Regions from separate parts of the Staphylococcus lugdunensis genome, predicted to be linked through region 2. Evidence: riboswitches for the same ligand, from Rfam matches in the RefSeq annotation. Region 2 holds a riboswitch; each other region holds the start of a gene.
What was found. Region 2 has a riboswitch for S-adenosylmethionine ahead of AL499_RS08565 (MetQ/NlpA family ABC transporter substrate-binding protein). Riboswitches for the same ligand answer to the same signal wherever they lie in the genome.

Region 1 (4,957 bases), 400 kb from region 2:
ACCATTCATACTTTTAATCGCAACTTGGTCTCCGCCTCGACCTAAAGCAAGATCAAGACCTGATTGTGATAATTCACCCAAATCTATAAGATTTTCTGTGCCTTCTCCAACACCAATGCTTAGTGTAAGTTGGGCGCGATAACCAACACTTTTTTCTCGCAACTGACTTAAAATTTCAAAGTTAGACTTCTCAATTTCAGCTAAAATCTTTTGATTAAGATAAGCTACGAATTGATCTGAACTATAGCGTTTAAAATAAATATTATATTCAGAAGCCCAACGACTGATAACACGTGTTACCATTGAGTTGATTTCTGAACGTTGCGTATCGTTCATATTCTGTGTTATTTCATCATAATTATCTAAAAATAACGTTGCTATAATTGGCTTAGAGTCTTCATACAACTTATTTGTATGCACCTCATCGGTAATATCAAAGAAATAAAGACAATGATCATCTTCACTATAGCGCACGTGATAATGATAATTATTATTCTCAATTTCTACTTCTTGAATCTTTTCCAATTGCTTTAAAATATTGGGGAAAACCTCATTAATAGGTTCAGAAATTACGTTTGATTCTAAATGATCTGACATAAACTGATTGATCCATTCAATATGATCATCCGCATCTAAAACGACCATTCCTATTGGCAAACGTTTAATTGCCCTATTACTTCCTGCTGAGATATGGCCACTTAAATCATCCACATAGTTATCCATTTTTATCATTGCTTGTCGGGCTAATACCGCACTGATAACGATAATTACAAAGAGAATCGCTGCCGCTATCCCTGCAACAAGTGGTTTAAAGATAAACCCCAATATAACAAGGGCTATCGCCGTTAGAACCATTAAAATGTACGGAACAAACAAAGCTTTTTTTGTGGATTGTCGGTTCATTTTTCCACCTCTATTCGCTTTTTAGTATCTTTTTTTTATTATCTGTTTTAAGTTAATTCCTAAATCAAGCACCCCTATAAGTGCAACAATATGCGTTACTGGCGAAATAATTGTCCCAATTACCATTAATATTATTGTTACTACGTCTGGCATGCGTTTTGCTTTTCCGAAGAAATGAATCACGCTTAATCCTTGGATGTACATCAATAATGATAACATAATCTGTAAGTTTATAACGATACTTTGGAAGATACTCGGTTGTGTTGCAAACATTACACATATTAAATCAATAACATATAACCACAAGACTGAACGTTTAAACTGCCATGCGAATAATGGTTTGAATATTGGTGTTGCTATTTTAAACTTTCTAAGAATTGGGAATGTGACAAGCAAATTGATTAAAATAAGGATAAATATTGCTATTATCATATAACTTGGAAGCTGAATAGACAATTGTTTAATGATAAAACTTAATGTTTGTTCATATTCTGCTTTCATGCCACTTTGAACATACGCTTGATCCAATAAATCTTCTAGTGGTTTTACTGCTGTTCGAACTAATACTTGTGCCTTGGGAATATGACCAAACACTTGTAATAACATAAAACCAATAATAGTTATTGTGCTGGCGACCGTCGTCGCTATGTAAAGAATCTGTTCTTTAGATGCACGTTCTTTAAGTAATTGTCCGATGACAATACTTGAGATAAGTACTAATATCATGGCACTTAATACGATTGTATTGCCGAATAATACTGCAATAACCAAAGTCACAATTGTAGCCAAACCAAATGATGGTATTGACTTATTCCAGAGAATAATTCCAGGAATGGTTGCAAATAAACATAACAGCCAACCCACTTCTGGTAATATATATGTGACTAAAGCGACTACAATTAATGCAAGCGTACCGATAATAGTAGCTTTAGGTTCTATTTTTGAAAACAACTTCGCCACTCCTATACTAAATTTAACTATAAGCACTATTTTAACCCGTGTAGCATATTAAAACAAATAAAGGACTTATTGGCATAGTAACTTTCATTTAAATGTCTAAATTAGCTTATCTTTAGACATTTTACACAGTCGTATGTCTTACCTCAATATCCATGATTGTCACTTCATTTACGTTTAAATGTTGATACCTTTAAAAAATGATATAAATTAGGTGCCCAAGTATTAAAATTAAGCAAAAAGCCATCATGTCCAACATTATCTGGAACAAAGAAATGACGGTGATATTTAAAGCGTACGCCTAATTGCTGTACCAGGTCATCTGGATATAGTAAATCATCGATAAATCCCATTGTCAGTACTTTAGTATCTAAAGATTGATATACTTCATCAACATCTGTTCTACCACGGTCAACGTTATGACTGTCTAAGACATCTAACATAGTTAAATAGCAATCCAAATCATAATGTTCTTTAAATTTATCACCTTGGTAACGTTGATAATTGACTACCTCATCAGGAGTAAAGCGTTCATCATAACTTTTAGATGAACGATATGTTAAAAATCCTAATTGTCTTGCAATACTCAAACCTTCTTTACCACCGATATGAATGGCTTGACGAGCAATCTCATTAAATGCACGACTGTATGATGATGTCTTATCGGTGGCTGCTAAAATTACTGCTTTATCAACAACAAATCGCCGATTATATAGTAATTCCATCACTTGCATCCCGCCAAGACTTCCACCAATTAATATGTTAATCTTGTTAAAACCTAATGCTTGAATTCCTAATTCTATTGCTTTGGTAACATCTCTTAAAGTCAATTTCTTAGGAAAATGTTGGTCTGTAAGATGTGAGCTAGAGCCAAATGGGCTTCCTATCACATTAAACGTTAGGAATTGATAATCATGAATTGGCATATAACCACCATCGATAATTTCACGCCACCAACCTGGCTGTTCATTGGTTCCATACGTTAAATGATTTCCAGTTAAGGCATGGCAAACCACAACCAAAGGCTGCCCTTGATAACCTACATGCTCATATCGCAGTTTTAAATTTTCTATTTTTTCGCCAGACTCTGTAGTAAATGCTCCAAGTTCCAAAGTATCGACAGTATAATTTATCATGACTATTCCTCCTTTAAATAATATAAAAAACCGCTCCTACTCTAAATGAAGTAAGAAGCGGTCATTGACTTATCATTCGAGTATCTCGTTGGTTTTAGCACCGTGCATTACTGTCGGTTGCTGAAGCGTCACTGGGCCAAATCCCTCAGCTTCTCATAATAAGATATATTTATGTCTATTATTAAGTTAAATTTAAATTTATTTTATCTAAAAAATATGATAACTGCAATGCCTTACTGCGATTTAGTATAGGTTAAAAGAATAAACGAAGCCCCGCCATTAACACAATGCCTGTCACAACTGTTATGGTCAAACTGCGTGAAATAAAAGCAACAACAATAGTCGGAATCGTAATAATCACGAATGATAAATTAATAGTAAAGCCTAAGCCGTGCGATGGTTGTTTTATCATAGCGTCTACAACTAATGCAGTAAACAGTGTAATAGGAATATAAGACAGCCATTTAACAACCTTCTCAGATAATTGTATGCGTGTAATCATAATAAAAGGCACAATTCGAATTATCAAAGTAACTAAACCACTAAAAAAGATAATAGCAAACATATACCAAGATGTTGTCATCGTTCCATCACCACCCCTAATGTCGAAGCAATGATAGCAGACAATAATATTGCCACATAAGTTGGCATAAACCAGCTAAAGATAAACATCATGACAATAACAGAGATGATTAAAACAATGTATATTTTAAGTTTAGAATTGGTAATAGCATCAAACTGCGCAATAGCTAAGAAGACAAACATTGCTGTAATAGCGTAATCTAGTCCAAAAACTTCAGGATTACTTATGAATTTGCCAAACACGGCACCGCCAATCGACGCAATCGTCCAAAAGACATATGCCGTAATATTTAAGCCATGAAGCCAGCGATCATTAATTTTTTCACCTTTTAAATAAGGTGAAATAGCCACGCCAAATGTTTCATCTGTCAATATTGAAGATAGCCCTACCCTATTCCATAACCCATATTGCTTATAATTGGGTGCAAGTGTCATTGATAATAAGAAAAAACGTGAATTGACAATAAGCGTCGTCACGATAATTGCTGTAATCGGTGTACCTGCAATGACTAACGCACAAATAATAAACTGAGCTGCTCCCGCATAAACAATCAGACATAAAAGGATAATTTCTAATAAACTAAAATGTTGTGATGCAGCTACAATGCCAAAAGAAATACCTACACCTGCATAACCTAATAATGTAGGTATACATTCTTTAACACCTTGTTTAAAGGAAAGATGTGTATCCATTTTATGCCTCCTCTTTTTATTTAATAACCAAGATAAGTCTAATATAACACTAGAACTGTATCAATCCTTTTATAATTCCGTTTGTCTGACGTTAGACAAACGAATGTCTAAAAATCTTTATATAAGTACCTTTAATTTTAATAAATTTTTCTGATAATTATTTAGACTACTCGCATTCAAATAACTTATCATTAAAAAAACAGGGAAACCATTGAGTTCGTATCTTTCTCAATCTTTCCCTGTATGATGATTTAATCTATGACATATAACGATGCGTCAACAAATAACGCTATTTATTTAACTGGTTTAATTTCTGTTTTACCGCCCATGAATGGCACTAAAGCTTCTGGAATAGTAATTGAACCGTCAGCATTTTGATAGTTTTCAACAATTGCCGCAAACGTACGTCCTACAGCAAGTCCACTACCGTTTAAAGTATGTGCTAATTCTGGCTTAGCAGCATGATCACGTTTGAATCGAATATTTGCACGACGCGCTTGGAAATCTGTACAGTTTGAGCATGAACTAATTTCTTTATAATCATTATAACTTGGTAACCATACTTCTAAGTCATATGTTTTAGCAGCACTGAATCCAATGTCTCCAGTACATAGAATAACACGACGATATGGTAATTTAAGCTCTTCTAAAATCGCTTCCGCATTCGTTGTCATTTCTTCTAGTGC
Region 2 (4,957 bases):
TAAGGGGCATGTGTGTAGATAAGTCAATTGACTAAAAGAAACGCGGTTGAAATGCATAATTAGAGTCATAATCTGTTATTTAAAATAATGACGTAAGCCACAAACAAAGAACCTTTACGGCAATCCGCAAAGGCTTGATTGAGAATTTATTCAATATATTTGGAATTTACCGAAGCAACAACGTGATTTATTAAGACAGCTTTAAGCGGGAACTGAGCATCAAGTTACTTGGTTTACATGTAAAAGTAAACAGTACCATTCATTATAATTGGTATACACGATGATCATAATGATCATCGAAAGAGAACAATACATTTGATTTGTCCTAAATGTACTTATGAATACTTTAGTGTTTTGAATTGCGCATGAACGTCAATGCCAAACCACTCATAAGTGCTAAAATACCAAATGCTAATGTTATTATATTATTTGAAGTGTGACCCGTTTCAGGGAGTGAGGCATTCTGCTGAGGTAATTCCGTAGATTTGATATTACCCACATAATAGCGATTAAGTTCCTTTTTACAATCTACGGGGTTATTTTGCTGTTCTTGTTGTGCCATATGAGTTGAGGTATTAGCTATTTCGCTAGCTGCATATGTTTGGTTAGGGTTTAATAGGTTATATACACCAAATTTACCATTTTTATATTCAACTTGGCCGTTTTTATAAACTTTATAAGTACCGACACTGTCATTAGTTTTAAGTGTGATTTTGATTTTAAAGTAGTTACCTTTGTCTATAACTGTATTAAAATTTTGCAAATCTGGATTGCCACCACTACGTGCTATAGCTTGCTTTGCAGTTGTGATTGCATCTTGTTGGGACATGGTATCTGCTTGAGTAACACATACGCTTGTTGCAGTTAATACCAAGAATAGCGCAAAAACAGATAAAATAATTTGAACCATTTGTTTCATTATGAAACCCCCATTCACATAGTAAATAACTTTACAGTGTAAGTGTATCATCATCAGCTTAATGTGCGGGCGTTTTTAACAAATCCTAAGGTAATCTTAATATTGTATTTACGTATGCGCTAAAATTAACTTTATACAAATATAGCATTTGCTTTTTTAAATGTTATCAAAGCTTAATTATACAGTGATATACTTATTTATCTTTTATCAATAAATGGAATACTTCTAGCCACACAAACGATAAAAATAATATGTGCTAAAAGCCATAGACTATATTCTGACCAGCTAAAATGAAAGATAGGTCGAACAGCGATATGAATGAGAAATGGATACAGCACTATAAAAGATAACATAGATGCCACATAACCAATGGCATACCATTGCTTTCTAACTCGATAGAGCAGTAATAACATCATATAAACAACAATACCAATGATTAAATGAATAAGGATTTCAAGCCATAACGGGGTGAATTGTTTAGGAATAATAAAGTCTATATTGATAAGTAATTGAGCTAACTGGGTTGTGTCAGTTAACAAATCTATGATAAACAATATGAATAATAGCAACATACTAATTAGACAGGCGCTCGTTAAATGATATTTTAAATAATACATTAGGCATTCCTCCTTAAAACGATTTAGTTATCTTTTCCCCTAAGTGTAAAAAACAATTATTAGTCAGAAAATTCAAAAATCTAATTGACGTTCTCTTTGCATAGTGATAGGATAAATTTAATTCAATAAAAGTAAGAAGACTCTTATCAAGAGTGGTGGAGGGATGTGCCCTATGAAGCCCGGCAACCGTCAGTGAATGACATGGTGCCAAGTCACATAAAGTTTAAAGTACTTTAAGAGATGAGAGAAAGTGTGCGTACTTTCTCTTAATTTGAGAAAGTATTTTTTATGTCTTGAATTCGACTGTTTTCATCTTTATTGAAGTAGCAATTAGAAAGGTGAGGATACAATTGAAAAAATGGGTCATCATGATTAGTGTGTTAATTATTACTCTAGCTTTATCAGCGTGTGGCAAAGACAATAAAGAAGCGAGCAAGACTATTACCGTTGCAGCAACACCAGCACCACATGGAGATGTGTTAAAACATGCACAAGAAGCAATGAAGAAAAAAGGCTATGATTTAAAAGTTAAGATTGTTAATGACTATAAAGTACCAAACAAATTATTAGATAAAGGTGATGTAGATGCCAATTTCTTCCAACATGTACCTTATTTAAAGGCAGAACGAAAAAGTCATGGCTATAAGATTGAAGAAGTAGGCAAAGTCTTTACAACTCCAATGGGCGTATATAGTAAAAAATATAAGCATATTAAAGACATACCAGATGGTTCAACCATTTATGTTTCAAATAATCCAGCAGAAGAAGGACGCTTTTTATCATTTTTTGTTAACGAAGGCTTAATTAAGTTGAAAAAAGGAGTGAAAATTGAAGATGCGAAGTTTGAAGATATTGCTGAAAATAAAAAGCATTTGAAATTCAATAATCAACAAGGCGCTGAATTTTTACCTAAAACATATAATAACAGTGAAGGTGCAGCAGTTATCATGAACTCAAATTACGCAATTGATAATGGTTTAAAACCATCTAAAGATGCGATTGCATTTGAAGGAAAATCATCACCTTTTGCTAATATTATTGCAGTACAAGAAGGACATAAAAAAGATAAAAAATTCCAAGAATTATTAAAAGTTTTACAATCAAAAGAAATTAAAGCATATATTAAAAAACAATATGGTGACGACGTGATTCCATATGAAAATTAAAGTGACATAATAGCGTGCTGCGATACAACATATGTTAATTTTAGTACTTGTTGTTTTAATCATTTTAAATATCCACAGTAAGCGTGAACAAACAACTTAATAATTTAATTATTCAGAAAATATTTACAAATCTGATAATTAATTGTATATTGGGTTGTATTACATTGCTGTGCGAATAAGTCAGCAGTATTTGGAGGATGAATTGACTATGAGTAAAGCAGCGCAACTTATTGAAGAAGATGGGAAATATTTTGCAAAATCAGGACGTATCAAATACTATCCGCTCGTGATAGATCATGGTTATGGTGCAATGCTTGTCGATGTTGACGGTAAATCATATATTGATTTATTATCGAGTGCCAGTTCGCAAAATGTTGGTCATGCACCTAAAAAAGTATCCGATGCTATAAAAGCGCAGGTAGATAAGTTCATTCACTATACACCCGCATATATGTATCATGAATCGGCGGTTAAATTATCTAAAAAGTTGTGCGAGATTGCGCCTGGCAACTTTGAAAAAAGGGTAACCTTTGGTTTAAGTGGATCTGATGCTAATGATGGTGTCATTAAATTTGCACGTGCTTACACGGGACGTCCTTATATTATTAGCTTTACTAACGCTTATCATGGATCAACATTTGGCTCATTATCTATGTCCGCGATTAGTTTAAATATGCGCAAACATTATGGACCATTACTAAATGGCTTTTATCACATACCTTTTCCTGATAACTATAGAGGAATGTTTGAACAGCCAACTGCAAATACAGTTGCTGAATATTTAGCACCTCTAAAGGAAATGTTTGCGAAATACGTACCCGCAGACGAAGTGGCATGTATTGTTGTTGAAACGATACAAGGTGATGGTGGATTACTTGAGCCAGTCGCAGGCTATTTTGAGGCATTAGCAGCTTTATGTCGAGAACACGGAATTTTAATTGCTGTTGATGACATTCAGCAAGGATTAGGTCGAACAGGCACTTGGAGTTCGGTGGAACACTTTAATTTTATACCAGATATGATTACATTTGGAAAGTCATTAGCTGGAGGCCTACCAATGTCTGCGTTAGTGGCACGTAAAGAAATTATTGATAGCTTGGAAGCACCAGCCCATTTATTTACTACTGGGGCTAATCCGGTAAGTTGTGAGGCAGCACTCGCAACAATTGAAATGCTTGAAGAAGACGACTTATTATCAGCAAGTGTCAATAAAGGGCGCTATGTACGCCAACGTATGGAACAATGGACTTCACGTTATGAGTATGTTGGTGATGTTCGAGGCATCGGGCTTTCTATAGGCATTGATATTGTGTCAAATAAGCAAAATAAGACAAGAGATCCAGAAGCAGCTTTAAAAATATGTAATTATTGTTTTGAACATGGTGTTGTCATTATTGCCGTTGCAGGTAATGTATTGAGATTTCAACCACCATTAGTCATTACCTATGAGCAATTAGATGAAGCACTAGCAACGTTAGAACAGGCGTTACAAGGTTTACAAGATGGGCAATTAGATACATTAGATATCGATGGTCAAGGCTGGTAATAAAGGTGTACGCGCATTAATTAACTTCGAAAGTATATTGCTAAATAGGATGAATATATTTAAATCTAGGACCTCTCAGGAGGTTCTTTTTTTGTCAGTGATTTAAAATTTTAATATTTGAAAAGTGTATTCGCTTGGCAGTTACAACGATTATAGACAAGTGTTTATTAAATAAAAAATATAGGTTATATTTTAGTTAATAAATGGTGTATAATCATAATGTATTTTGTTAATATACAGTAGTTAATTAGTAGCTTGTTTAAAACGCGTTAATAAATAGATAGCCTTGTTGCATCGGAAGGAGCTTACGAGTGTTTTCAATCATCATTCCTACATACAATAGTGAAAAATATATTGCACATACACTAGATAAGCTATTAAGCTGTCTGTATTTTGAAGAGGATGAAATTATTGTTATCAATGATGGTAGCACTGATTCGACGGCACAAATTTTAAAAGGCTATCAAAATCATGCACAGATTAAAATTATTAATCAAACGAATAAAGGTGTCAGTGCAGCTAGAAATTTAGGCATGTCACTTATGAGTCCTGAGACAAAATTAGTGACATTTATTGATGACTCTGATTATGTGAGCACAAATTTTTTCAAAGAAGCCAGTCGATTTTTTCTTAAACATCCGTACATAAAATTAGCAAGTGCGCCTATATTAATACGTAAAGGCCATACATTATCAGCTCAAAATTTAAA
Region 3 (4,957 bases), 750 kb from region 2:
AAGGTATGCGGTGCTTTGGCATTTAAATCTAATGTTGAAAAGACTTGTTGCATCATTGGCAATTCATTAAATTGATTACCACTTATACCATTATACACATGCCCCTTTAATAACTTGGAATCAATAATATAAAGTCCTGTACGAGTTAATACAAGATGACTGATGCGTTCAATATTATTCAAGTCATTACCAGGTAAAAAGATATTAGCCATAATATGCATATCTTCAGGTCGGATTCGTTTTTCATTGACAAGACGTTCACGGATACCAATTAATCTCATATCCGTCACATATTCACTCGTATTTTTTGAAAATAATTTTAGAGCATCAATTTCTCGCTCTTTGCTATTAACAGTTGCTTCGTAATTTTCCTTTTGTTTAGTAACTGTCTTTTTGTTTTCAATTCTTTCTTTTTCTAATGCTTCGTCATGTGATTCTTGCATTTGCTTTTCTTTTAATTTATATTCGTCTACCGTTTGTCGTTTTATCTTTTTATTATTTCTTAATGCAACGAAAAATAAGATTAAGCAAATAAGTGCTATTACCACAGCGACGATTAAACCGATTTCCATTGGTCCTAATGAATTCATTCAAACAACGCTCCTTTAATTATTCAATAACTATAATTATAATAGAAAATCTGTCTTATTTCGATATTTATCCTTAAATTTAGTAATTAAAAATTAAATTATGCTTGAACGGCGTCTTTTAAAATATTGACTTTATCTAATTTTTCCCAAGGTAATAACACATCTGTTCTACCAAAATGACCATATGCCGCAGTTTGTTTATAAATAGGATGTTTTAAATCTAACATTTTAATGATACCAGCGGGTCTTAAATCAAAATGTTTTCTAACTGCAGCGACAAGCTCACCTTCAGATACTTTACCTGTATTAAACGTATCAATGGCAATAGAAACTGGTTCAGCTACACCAATGGCATAAGCAAGCTGTACCTCACATTGGGCTGCAAGTCCAGCTGCAACAATATTCTTAGCTACATACCGTGCTGCATAAGCGGCAGACCGATCTACTTTTGTTGGATCCTTACCACTGAAGCATCCACCTCCATGACGCGCATATCCGCCATACGTATCAACAATAATTTTTCGTCCTGTTAAACCAGCATCACCTTGTGGTCCACCAATAACAAAACGCCCTGTAGGGTTAATAAAGAACTTAGTGTCCTCATCTAAAAGATTATCAGGTACCGTTGGATAAATAACATGATTTTTAATATCCTGTTGAATTTGTTCTAATGTTATATCTTGCGCGTGTTGTGAAGATACCACAATTGTATCGATGCGGTATGGTTTGTCATTTTCATCATATTCAACAGTTACTTGCACTTTGCCATCCGGACGTAAATAATCTATAATGCCATCCTTTCGAACATCTGATAAACGTTTAGCAAGCTGATGTGATAAGAATATTGGTAAAGGCATATACGTTTCAGTTTCATTAGTAGCATAACCAAACATTAGCCCTTGATCTCCGGCACCAGTTGCTTCTATTTCTTCTTCTGAAATATCATTACGATATTCAAGTGCTTTATCAACACCTTGTGCAATATCCGGTGATTGCTCATCTATAGCAGTTAAAACTGCCATTGTTTGGCAATCATATCCATATTTAGCTCTTGTATAGCCAATATCTCTAATTGTTTCTCTTACAACTTTAGGAATGTCCACATAAGTTGTTGTTGAAATTTCACCAGAAATCAATGCCATACCTGTTGTAACAGTTGTTTCACAAGCAACACGTGCATTAGGGTCGTCTTTTAAAATTTCATCTAAAATGGCGTCGGATACTTGGTCAGCTATTTTGTCGGGGTGTCCTTCAGTAACTGATTCTGAGGTAAATAAGCGTTTATTATATGTCATTGTTTACTCCTTTAAGTTATTTTACGAAAACTCTCTTGTATAAGCCAAATTAAAAGAGCCTTCTACTATTTAGATAGAGAGAAGGCTCTAGACGTCCATTCGCTCTTATCGTTCAGACCATATTTGTCTGCAAACGGTTTGGCACCTTTCTTTATAAAAGAGGTTGCTGGGCTTCATTGGGTCCATGTCCCTCCGCCACTCAGGATAAGAGAATCCGTTAAGAATTATACTACCGAATTCGTTAGCTAATGTCAATTTTAGATTTTTCATACCAACATCGTATTAGCTATGGCATAATCCTTTCATTATGTTATACTATTGAATTGTAAAGGCTTTCACATGTAATATTTATGCACTGGAGGGGTTAAAGTATGTCAATTAATACATACAGCGAAACGTCAAAAATTAAACACTTATTAGAAAAAGAGACAACTTTATTTCAGCTTTCAACGACGCAGCTTTATAACAAAATTCTTGAAAATAATGAAGGAGAACTGACTGAATTAGGTGCAATCAATGCTAGTACAGGTAAATATACAGGACGTTCACCAAAAGATAAATTTATCGTTACTGAACCTTCATATAAAGATAATATTGACTGGGGCGATGTCAATCAACCTATAGATGAAGAAACATTTTTAAACCTATATCACAAAGTTTTAGATTACCTTGATGAACGTAACGAATTGTATGTTTTTAATGGTTATGCAGGCAGTGATAAAGATACACAACTTAAATTAACGGTTATTAATGAATTAGCATGGCATAATTTATTTGCACATAATATGTTCATTCGTCCTGAATCAAAAGATGAAGCTATAAAGATTAAACCGAATTTTACAGTTGTATCTGCACCTCATTTTAAGGCAGACCCAGACATTGATGGCACTAAATCTGAAACATTTGTCATTATTTCATTTAAGCATAAAACAATTCTTATTGGCGGTACAGAATATGCCGGAGAAATGAAAAAAGGTATTTTCTCTGTTATGAATTATTTATTACCAATGCAAGATATTATGAGTATGCATTGCTCAGCTAATGTGGGTGCTAAAGGTGATGTTGCGTTATTCTTTGGTCTATCTGGAACAGGAAAAACAACTTTATCTGCTGCTGCAGATAGAAAACTAATCGGGGATGATGAACACGGTTGGAACAAAAATGGTATTTTTAATATTGAAGGCGGTTGTTATGCAAAAGCAATTAATCTTTCAAAAGAAAAAGAACCGCAAATATATGACGCTATTAAATATGGCACAATTCTTGAAAATACAGTTGTACATGAAGACGGTAGCGTAGATTTTGATGACAATCGATATACAGAGAACACACGTGCTGCCTACCCTATTCACCATATAGATAATATCGTATTACCATCTAAAGCAGCACATCCAAATACGATTATTTTCTTAACAGCGGATGCATTTGGCGTACTCCCTCCAATCTCTAAATTAACTAAATCGCAAGCGATGTATCATTTCTTGAGTGGATTTACATCAAAATTAGCTGGAACAGAACGAGGTATTACCGAACCTGAACCGTCATTCTCAACATGTTTCGGCGCACCATTCTTACCTCTAAATCCGACCGTATATGCTGATTTATTAGGTGCGTTAATTGATGAACATAACGTTGATGTCTATCTCGTAAACACCGGCTGGACAGGCGGTAAATATGGCGTTGGTCGCCGCATTAGCCTCCACTATACTCGTCAAATGGTTAATCAAGCAATCACAGGTCAATTAAAAAATACAGAATATATAAAAGATGACATGTTTGGTCTTTATATTCCGACAGAAATCGAAGACGTGCCAAAGACAATTCTTCAACCGATCAATGCTTGGAATGATCCAGATAAATATAGAACTCAAGCGCAAGACTTAATCAAACGCTTTGAACATAATTTTGAAAAATTTGGTTCAGAAGTAGCCGAGATAGCACAAAGTGGCGGCTTTAATAAATAAAAACCTCAAAAATATAGCTTAGATGCATATTATGATTTAAAATTCGTAGTGCATCTAAGCTTTTTATTTTTGAAGCTCTTCTATTTCCTTCATCCAATTGAATATACGTTGAATTGCCAATCTCATTGCTACTGGTCGAGGTACATGGCCTTCTGCAAGCTGATAAAATGTATCAAATTGCGTCCCTCGTTGTTTCAAAGCATCTTCTAAAACGTATGCCTGATGAATACCGACTTGTTTATCCTGACCTCCATGAATGATAAGTATCGGTGGACTCGTTGCATCAATATCCTTTAACGCATCACGTTTTTTATAGGATTGTGCATCTTTAACAGGATGTCCAATCATTCGTCGCAACATTCCTCTCAAATCCACACGTTCCTCATACATTAAATTTACGTTTGAAACACCACCCCAAATAATATAACTGTCCACTGGTAAATCTTGAAACGTTAATAAACCTTGCAGACCTCCGCGTGAAAAACCAATCATATGAATATAAGCGTCAGGATATGATTGATGTAACTGCTGAACAAGTGTTGTCACATCATGTAAATCACCTTGGCAAAATTCATCTCTACCTTCACTCCCATTATTACCTCGATAATATGGCCCAATAACTAATGTCTCTGGTGATGAAAATTGCATTAATCTTGCTGCACGCACACGTCCTACCTGACCTTTTCCACCACGTAGATACACAACAATCCGCTCAACCGTTTTATGAGGTAACATTTGTAATGCTTTCACTTTTAAACCATCAACAACATAGGTTACCTCTGCAAATTCATGTGTCAATGATTCAATTGGCATGGTTTTATAAAGAATATAATCCAAGCAATTTCACCCTCTCCAAACACTGCTGAATAGCTGCATCTTGTATTAAATAACTTCGCTTGTTTTCAGGAATATCGTTAAGTCTTTGATAAAGAATGGGACCTGCTGTTTCTAAATAATCATTTTTTTTATCTATACGACTTACTTCAATTGTATATACATCTTTGACAAAAGGTGTCTTATCCTTAGTAAATACTTCATATTGCGCAATGTACGTAAGTTTCTGGCATTGGGCGCCTGTTTCTTCAAAAAGTTCGCGTTTAATCGCCTC
Region 4 (4,957 bases), 920 kb from region 2:
TAATAAATAAAGCATGAAGTCACGACTGGTAATGTCGGAACTTCATGCTTTTGCTTTATGCTTGAAATGTTTCAGCTAAAAAAGTTTCAACCTGTTCGGGTGATTTAGCATTTGCTGAATGTAAGTGTGCTAATTTTTCACTATTTTTAAAGATTAATAAACTAGGAATGCCCATTACATCATGATTTGCAGCAACATCTTCTAACTCATCTCGATTGACTGAATACCATTGATAGGCATTGTATTTTTCAATTATAGGGTCAATCCATAAATCCATTGCTTTACAATCTGGACACCAACCCGCTTCAAATTTTATGATGACAGGCTGATCACTTTGAATAATCTTATTAAAATTTTCAGTTGTTTGTATACTTTCCATATTGATGCGCTCCTTTAGTCAATGTCGTAATCGTATTATAACTAAATTTACTTTTTTAATAAAAAATTCAGCTTAAAAAATAGAGCGTTTTCATTTAATATCTGTTATATTAAACGTAACTACTATAGGAGGTTACAACTGAATGATAAAATTTTATCAATATTCTAATTGTACAACTTGTAAAAAGGCTGCAAAGTTTCTAAAAGATTATGGCGTTAGCTTTGAACCAATCGATATTGTGCAACATACACCAACTAAAAAAGAATTTGAACAAATCATTAAGAAAACAGGTGTGGAAGTTAATAAACTATTTAATACACATGGTGCTAAATATCGTGAATTAGGGCTTAAAGATAAGTTGAAAGACTTAACGCAAGATGAAAAATTAGAGTTATTAGCTGGCGATGGTATGTTGGTAAAACGTCCACTTGCAATCTCAGGAGATAGAATCACACTTGGATTTAAAGAAGACCAATATAAAGAAACGTGGTTAGCATAATATAATACAGTTTACATATATTATTATATGTGCAGAAATTATTCAAAGTTTTATGAATAATAGTTGAATGAATGCAGACGGTATGGCATCATTAAACTGTAATTATTTTTAGGAGGGGATTTTCGTGACAGTACCGAGCGAATTAAAATATTCTAAGGAACATGAATGGGTAAAAGTTGACGGAAATGTTGTAACAATTGGTATTACTGAATACGCGCAAGGCGAATTAGGTGATATTGTATTCGTTGAACTACCAGACGTTGATGATGAAATTAACGAAGGGGATACATTTGGTAGTGTTGAATCTGTTAAAACAGTGTCAGAACTTTATGCACCTGTTTCTGGAAAAATCATTGAAACAAATGAAGAGCTCGAAGATAGTCCTGAATTTGTGAATGAATCACCATTCGAAAAGGCTTGGATGGTTAAAGTTGAATTAGATGATGAAAGCCAATTAGATGAATTATTATCTGCAGAACAATATGCTGAAATGATTGGCGAATAAAAGCGATGAACTCCTTGATATACGTATCTTGGAGTTTTTTCTATCATCAGTTATAAACAAAGGTATATGACCAGTTTATTGGTAATATAACATTTTGTTAACATGATTAATCTAAACGCAACAAAATAATAATTATTTTTACAGCATTTCAATGTTTAGAGACACGCGTTTTTGTATAGAAGTAACTGTCTTATAATATGTAACTGTAGAAGGTGGATGAACATGACACTTGTAAATAAAGTTATTATTGTAGAAGGTAAATCAGATAAGAAAAGGGTACAACAAGTGATTGCTGAGCCCGTTCACATTATTTGTACACACGGTACAATGAGTATAGATAAGATAGATGATATGATAGAATCACTTTATGGCAAACAGGTTTTTATCCTGGCAGATTCAGATGATGAAGGTGCCAATATTCGTAAATGGTTTAAACGCTATTTGAGTGAAAGTGAACATATTTATATAGATAGAACATATTGCGAAGTTGCGCGCTGCCCTAAGAAATATTTAGCCAAAGTACTGCACAAGCATGGGTTCATGGTTCGACAAGAACAACAGCTCATGCCTCATTTAAACATGGAAAGGTTCGTCTTATCGAATGACTAAAGATATCAACATCTCTGAAATAACAGAGCATGCACAACAACCACGTCACCTTATCTTTGGTTATACACCAATGTGCGGAACGTGTAAAATATCTGAACGTATGTTAGATATTGCTAATGAAATGTTACAACTACCAGTAACCAAGCTTGATTTGAATTTCTATCCGGAATTTAGTGAACATTATCAAATTCAATCAGTCCCTGTGTTACTGCTAATGAATCAAACACAAGAGTTGAAACGAATCTATGCATTTCAATCGGTGCCTTATTTGTTAGAAAATTTAAAAAAGTAGTTGACGAAATATTACCATAATGGTAGGATTAAAATTAATTAAATAATGCGAAAACTCTTATCGAGAGAGGTGGAGGGATGTGCCCTGCGAAGCCCGGCAACCGTCTATATTAGAAATAGAAATGGTGCCAATTCACATAAAGTTAAACTTTAGAAGATGAGAGAAAGGATATATAAATGCTTTCTCAAACATCTAAAGTTTGAGGAAGCATTTTTAATTAGATACAGCTACATAAGGAGGCACTTAACGTGATTGAGTTAAAACAAGTTGTTAAACGTTATCACACAAAGAAAAAAGATGTTCTCGCAGTTGATCACGTTGATTTAAATATACCAACTGGTTCGGTTTACGGTGTGATTGGATTTTCTGGCGCCGGTAAAAGCACATTAATCAGAATGTTCAATCAACTCGAGTCCCCAACGTCAGGAGATATCATCATCGATGGTGATAACATGAGTCAGTTATCTAAGTCAGAACTGCGTTTAAAACGCCAAAAGGTAAGCATGGTTTTTCAACATTTTAATTTATTATGGTCAAGAACCGTATTAAACAATATTAAATTTCCCCTTGAAATTGCAGGCGTTCCGTCAGGACTTGCTGTCAAACGTGCGCTTGAGTTAGTTGAATTAGTGGGTTTAAAAGGTAGAGAACATGCGTATCCTTCTGAATTATCAGGTGGACAGAAGCAAAGAGTAGGAATTGCGCGTGCACTTGCGAATGACCCTGATGTTCTACTATGCGATGAAGCGACAAGTGCCCTTGATCCGCAAACAACAGATGAAATTTTAGATTTGTTATTAAAAATTAAAAAAAGTCAGAGCTTAACGATCGTGTTAATTACACACGAAATGCACGTCATTCGACGCGTGTGTGATCAAGTTGCTGTCATGGAGAATGGCCGTGTGATTGAGCAAGGTAAAGTAAGTGATGTCTTTGAAAATCCGCAACATGAAGTGACACGTCGTTTCGTAAAAGATGATTTAAATAACGATTTTGAGGAATCATTAGATCAACTCGAGCCACTAGCACACGATGCTTATGTCGTACGTCTAAACTTTAACGGTGATAACACGACACAACCTATCGTGTCTTATATTACGAAAACACATAACATAGACGTTAATATTCTTGAAGCAGATATTAAGAATACGCGCAATGGCACAATAGGATTTTTAGTGATTCATATACCACATATTTCAGAAGTAGACTTTGATCATTTTACTGAAGGATTACATAAAAAAGGTGTCAATGTGGAGGTGCTAAGACATGGGTAAATCATATAGCGAAATCTTCCATGAGATGGTGACAATGCCAAATGTGCAATGGCCAGAAGTTTGGACAGCGATTTACGAGACACTATACATGACTATTATATCAACCATTTTTGCGTTTATTTTTGGCTTGATTTTAGGTGTGCTTTTATTCCTATCAGCGAAAAGTAATTCAGTAGGTGCACGTATTTTCTATAGTATTGTGTCATTTGTAGTCAATTTATTTAGAGCGATACCATTTATTATTTTAATCTTGCTGCTAATTCCATTTACAAGCATTGTCTTAGGTACGATTAGTGGACCAACCGGAGCCTTGCCAGCACTTATCATTGGCGCTTCACCATTTTATGCAAGATTAGTTGAAATCGCCTTTAAAGAAATTGATAAAGGTGTCATTGAAGCTTCAGTTTCAATGGGTGCTACCACACTTACCATAGTAAGAAAGGTATTACTTCCTGAATCGATGCCAGCACTCGTTTCCGGCATTACAGTGACAGCAATTGCTTTAGTTGGCTCAACAGCTGTTGCCGGAGTTATTGGTGCAGGTGGTTTAGGTAACCTAGCTTACCTTACTGGTTTCACTCGTAACCAAAATGATGTCATTTTAGTTTCGACGGTATTTATTTTAATTATTGTATTTATAATTCAATTTATTGGGGATTGGATTACAAATAAATTAGACAAACGATAAGAAGGAAAGAGGAATGATTAGATGAAGAAGATTTTAACTTTAGTTGCAGTATTCGTATTAACGATCGCATTAGCGGCTTGTGGTAAGGGAGACAGTGAAGATAAGACTATTAAAGTCGGCGCTTCACCAGCACCACATGCTGAAATTTTAGAAAAAGCTAAACCATTATTAGAGAAAAAAGGATATGACTTAAAGATTCAATCAATCAATGACTATACAACGCCAAACAAATTATTAGATAAAGGTGAACTCGATGCCAATTACTTCCAACACACACCTTATTTAAAAACAGAAAGTAAAGAAAAAGGTTATAAAATTGAATCAGCTGGTAACGTACACTTAGAACCAATGGCTGTTTACTCTAAAAAATATAAAAGTTTAAAAGATTTACCAAATGGTGCAACAGTTTATGTTTCAAATAATCCAGCTGAACAAGGTCGATTCTTAAAATTCTTTGTGGATGCAGATTTAATTAAAATTAAAAAAGGCGTAAAAATTGAAGATGCGAAGTTCAGTGACATTGTAGAAAATAAGAAAAATATTAAATTTAATAACAAACAATCGGCAGAATTTTTACCTAAAATCTACCAAAACCAAGATGTAGATGCAGCAATTATCAATTCAAACTATGCAATTGATCAAAAATTAAGTCCTAAAAAAGACTCAATCGTTCTTGAAAAAGCAACAAACAATCCATATGCGAATTTAATT

Region 1: linked by a shared signal. The riboswitch ahead of metX (homoserine O-acetyltransferase MetX) and the one ahead of AL499_RS08565 (MetQ/NlpA family ABC transporter substrate-binding protein) in region 2 are both predicted to bind S-adenosylmethionine.
Region 3: linked by a shared signal. The riboswitch ahead of metK (methionine adenosyltransferase) and the one ahead of AL499_RS08565 (MetQ/NlpA family ABC transporter substrate-binding protein) in region 2 are both predicted to bind S-adenosylmethionine.
Region 4: linked by a shared signal. The riboswitch ahead of AL499_RS04320 (methionine ABC transporter ATP-binding protein) and the one ahead of AL499_RS08565 (MetQ/NlpA family ABC transporter substrate-binding protein) in region 2 are both predicted to bind S-adenosylmethionine.

What each region holds. Positions count from the first base shown of each region.
Region 1 covers NZ_CP014022.1:1,440,260-1,445,216, reverse strand. The annotation lists gene AL499_RS06835 (DHH family phosphoesterase) at 1-903, opposite strand, end outside; gene AL499_RS06830 (DUF2232 domain-containing protein) at 925-1,854, opposite strand; gene metX (homoserine O-acetyltransferase MetX) at 2,028-2,996, opposite strand; SAM riboswitch class I at 3,063-3,161, opposite strand; gene AL499_RS06820 (AzlD domain-containing protein) at 3,250-3,579, opposite strand; gene AL499_RS06815 (AzlC family ABC transporter permease) at 3,576-4,271, opposite strand; gene serS (serine--tRNA ligase) at 4,565-4,957, opposite strand, start outside.
Region 2 covers NZ_CP014022.1:1,835,659-1,840,615, forward strand. The annotation lists gene AL499_RS08555 (LPXTG cell wall anchor domain-containing protein) at 347-919, opposite strand; gene AL499_RS08560 (hypothetical protein) at 1,117-1,536, opposite strand; SAM riboswitch class I at 1,677-1,783, shown strand; gene AL499_RS08565 (MetQ/NlpA family ABC transporter substrate-binding protein) at 1,887-2,702, shown strand; gene AL499_RS08570 (aspartate aminotransferase family protein) at 2,911-4,248, shown strand; gene AL499_RS08575 (glycosyltransferase family 2 protein) at 4,560-4,957, shown strand, end outside.
Region 3 covers NZ_CP014022.1:11,981-16,937, reverse strand. The annotation lists gene AL499_RS00125 (nuclease-related domain-containing protein) at 1-590, opposite strand, end outside; gene metK (methionine adenosyltransferase) at 689-1,885, opposite strand; SAM riboswitch class I at 1,988-2,096, opposite strand; gene pckA (phosphoenolpyruvate carboxykinase (ATP)) at 2,257-3,849, shown strand; gene AL499_RS00110 (alpha/beta hydrolase family protein) at 3,913-4,686, opposite strand; gene ytkD (RNA deprotection pyrophosphohydrolase) at 4,667-4,957, opposite strand, start outside.
Region 4 covers NZ_CP014022.1:913,929-918,885, reverse strand. The annotation lists gene AL499_RS04350 (nitroreductase family protein) at 1-3, shown strand, start outside; gene AL499_RS04345 (thioredoxin family protein) at 56-379, opposite strand; gene AL499_RS04340 (arsenate reductase family protein) at 522-878, shown strand; gene gcvH (glycine cleavage system protein GcvH) at 1,003-1,383, shown strand; gene AL499_RS04330 (toprim domain-containing protein) at 1,606-1,992, shown strand; gene AL499_RS04325 (thioredoxin family protein) at 1,985-2,284, shown strand; SAM riboswitch class I at 2,339-2,447, shown strand; gene AL499_RS04320 (methionine ABC transporter ATP-binding protein) at 2,533-3,558, shown strand; gene AL499_RS04315 (methionine ABC transporter permease) at 3,551-4,246, shown strand; gene AL499_RS04310 (MetQ/NlpA family ABC transporter substrate-binding protein) at 4,268-4,957, shown strand, end outside.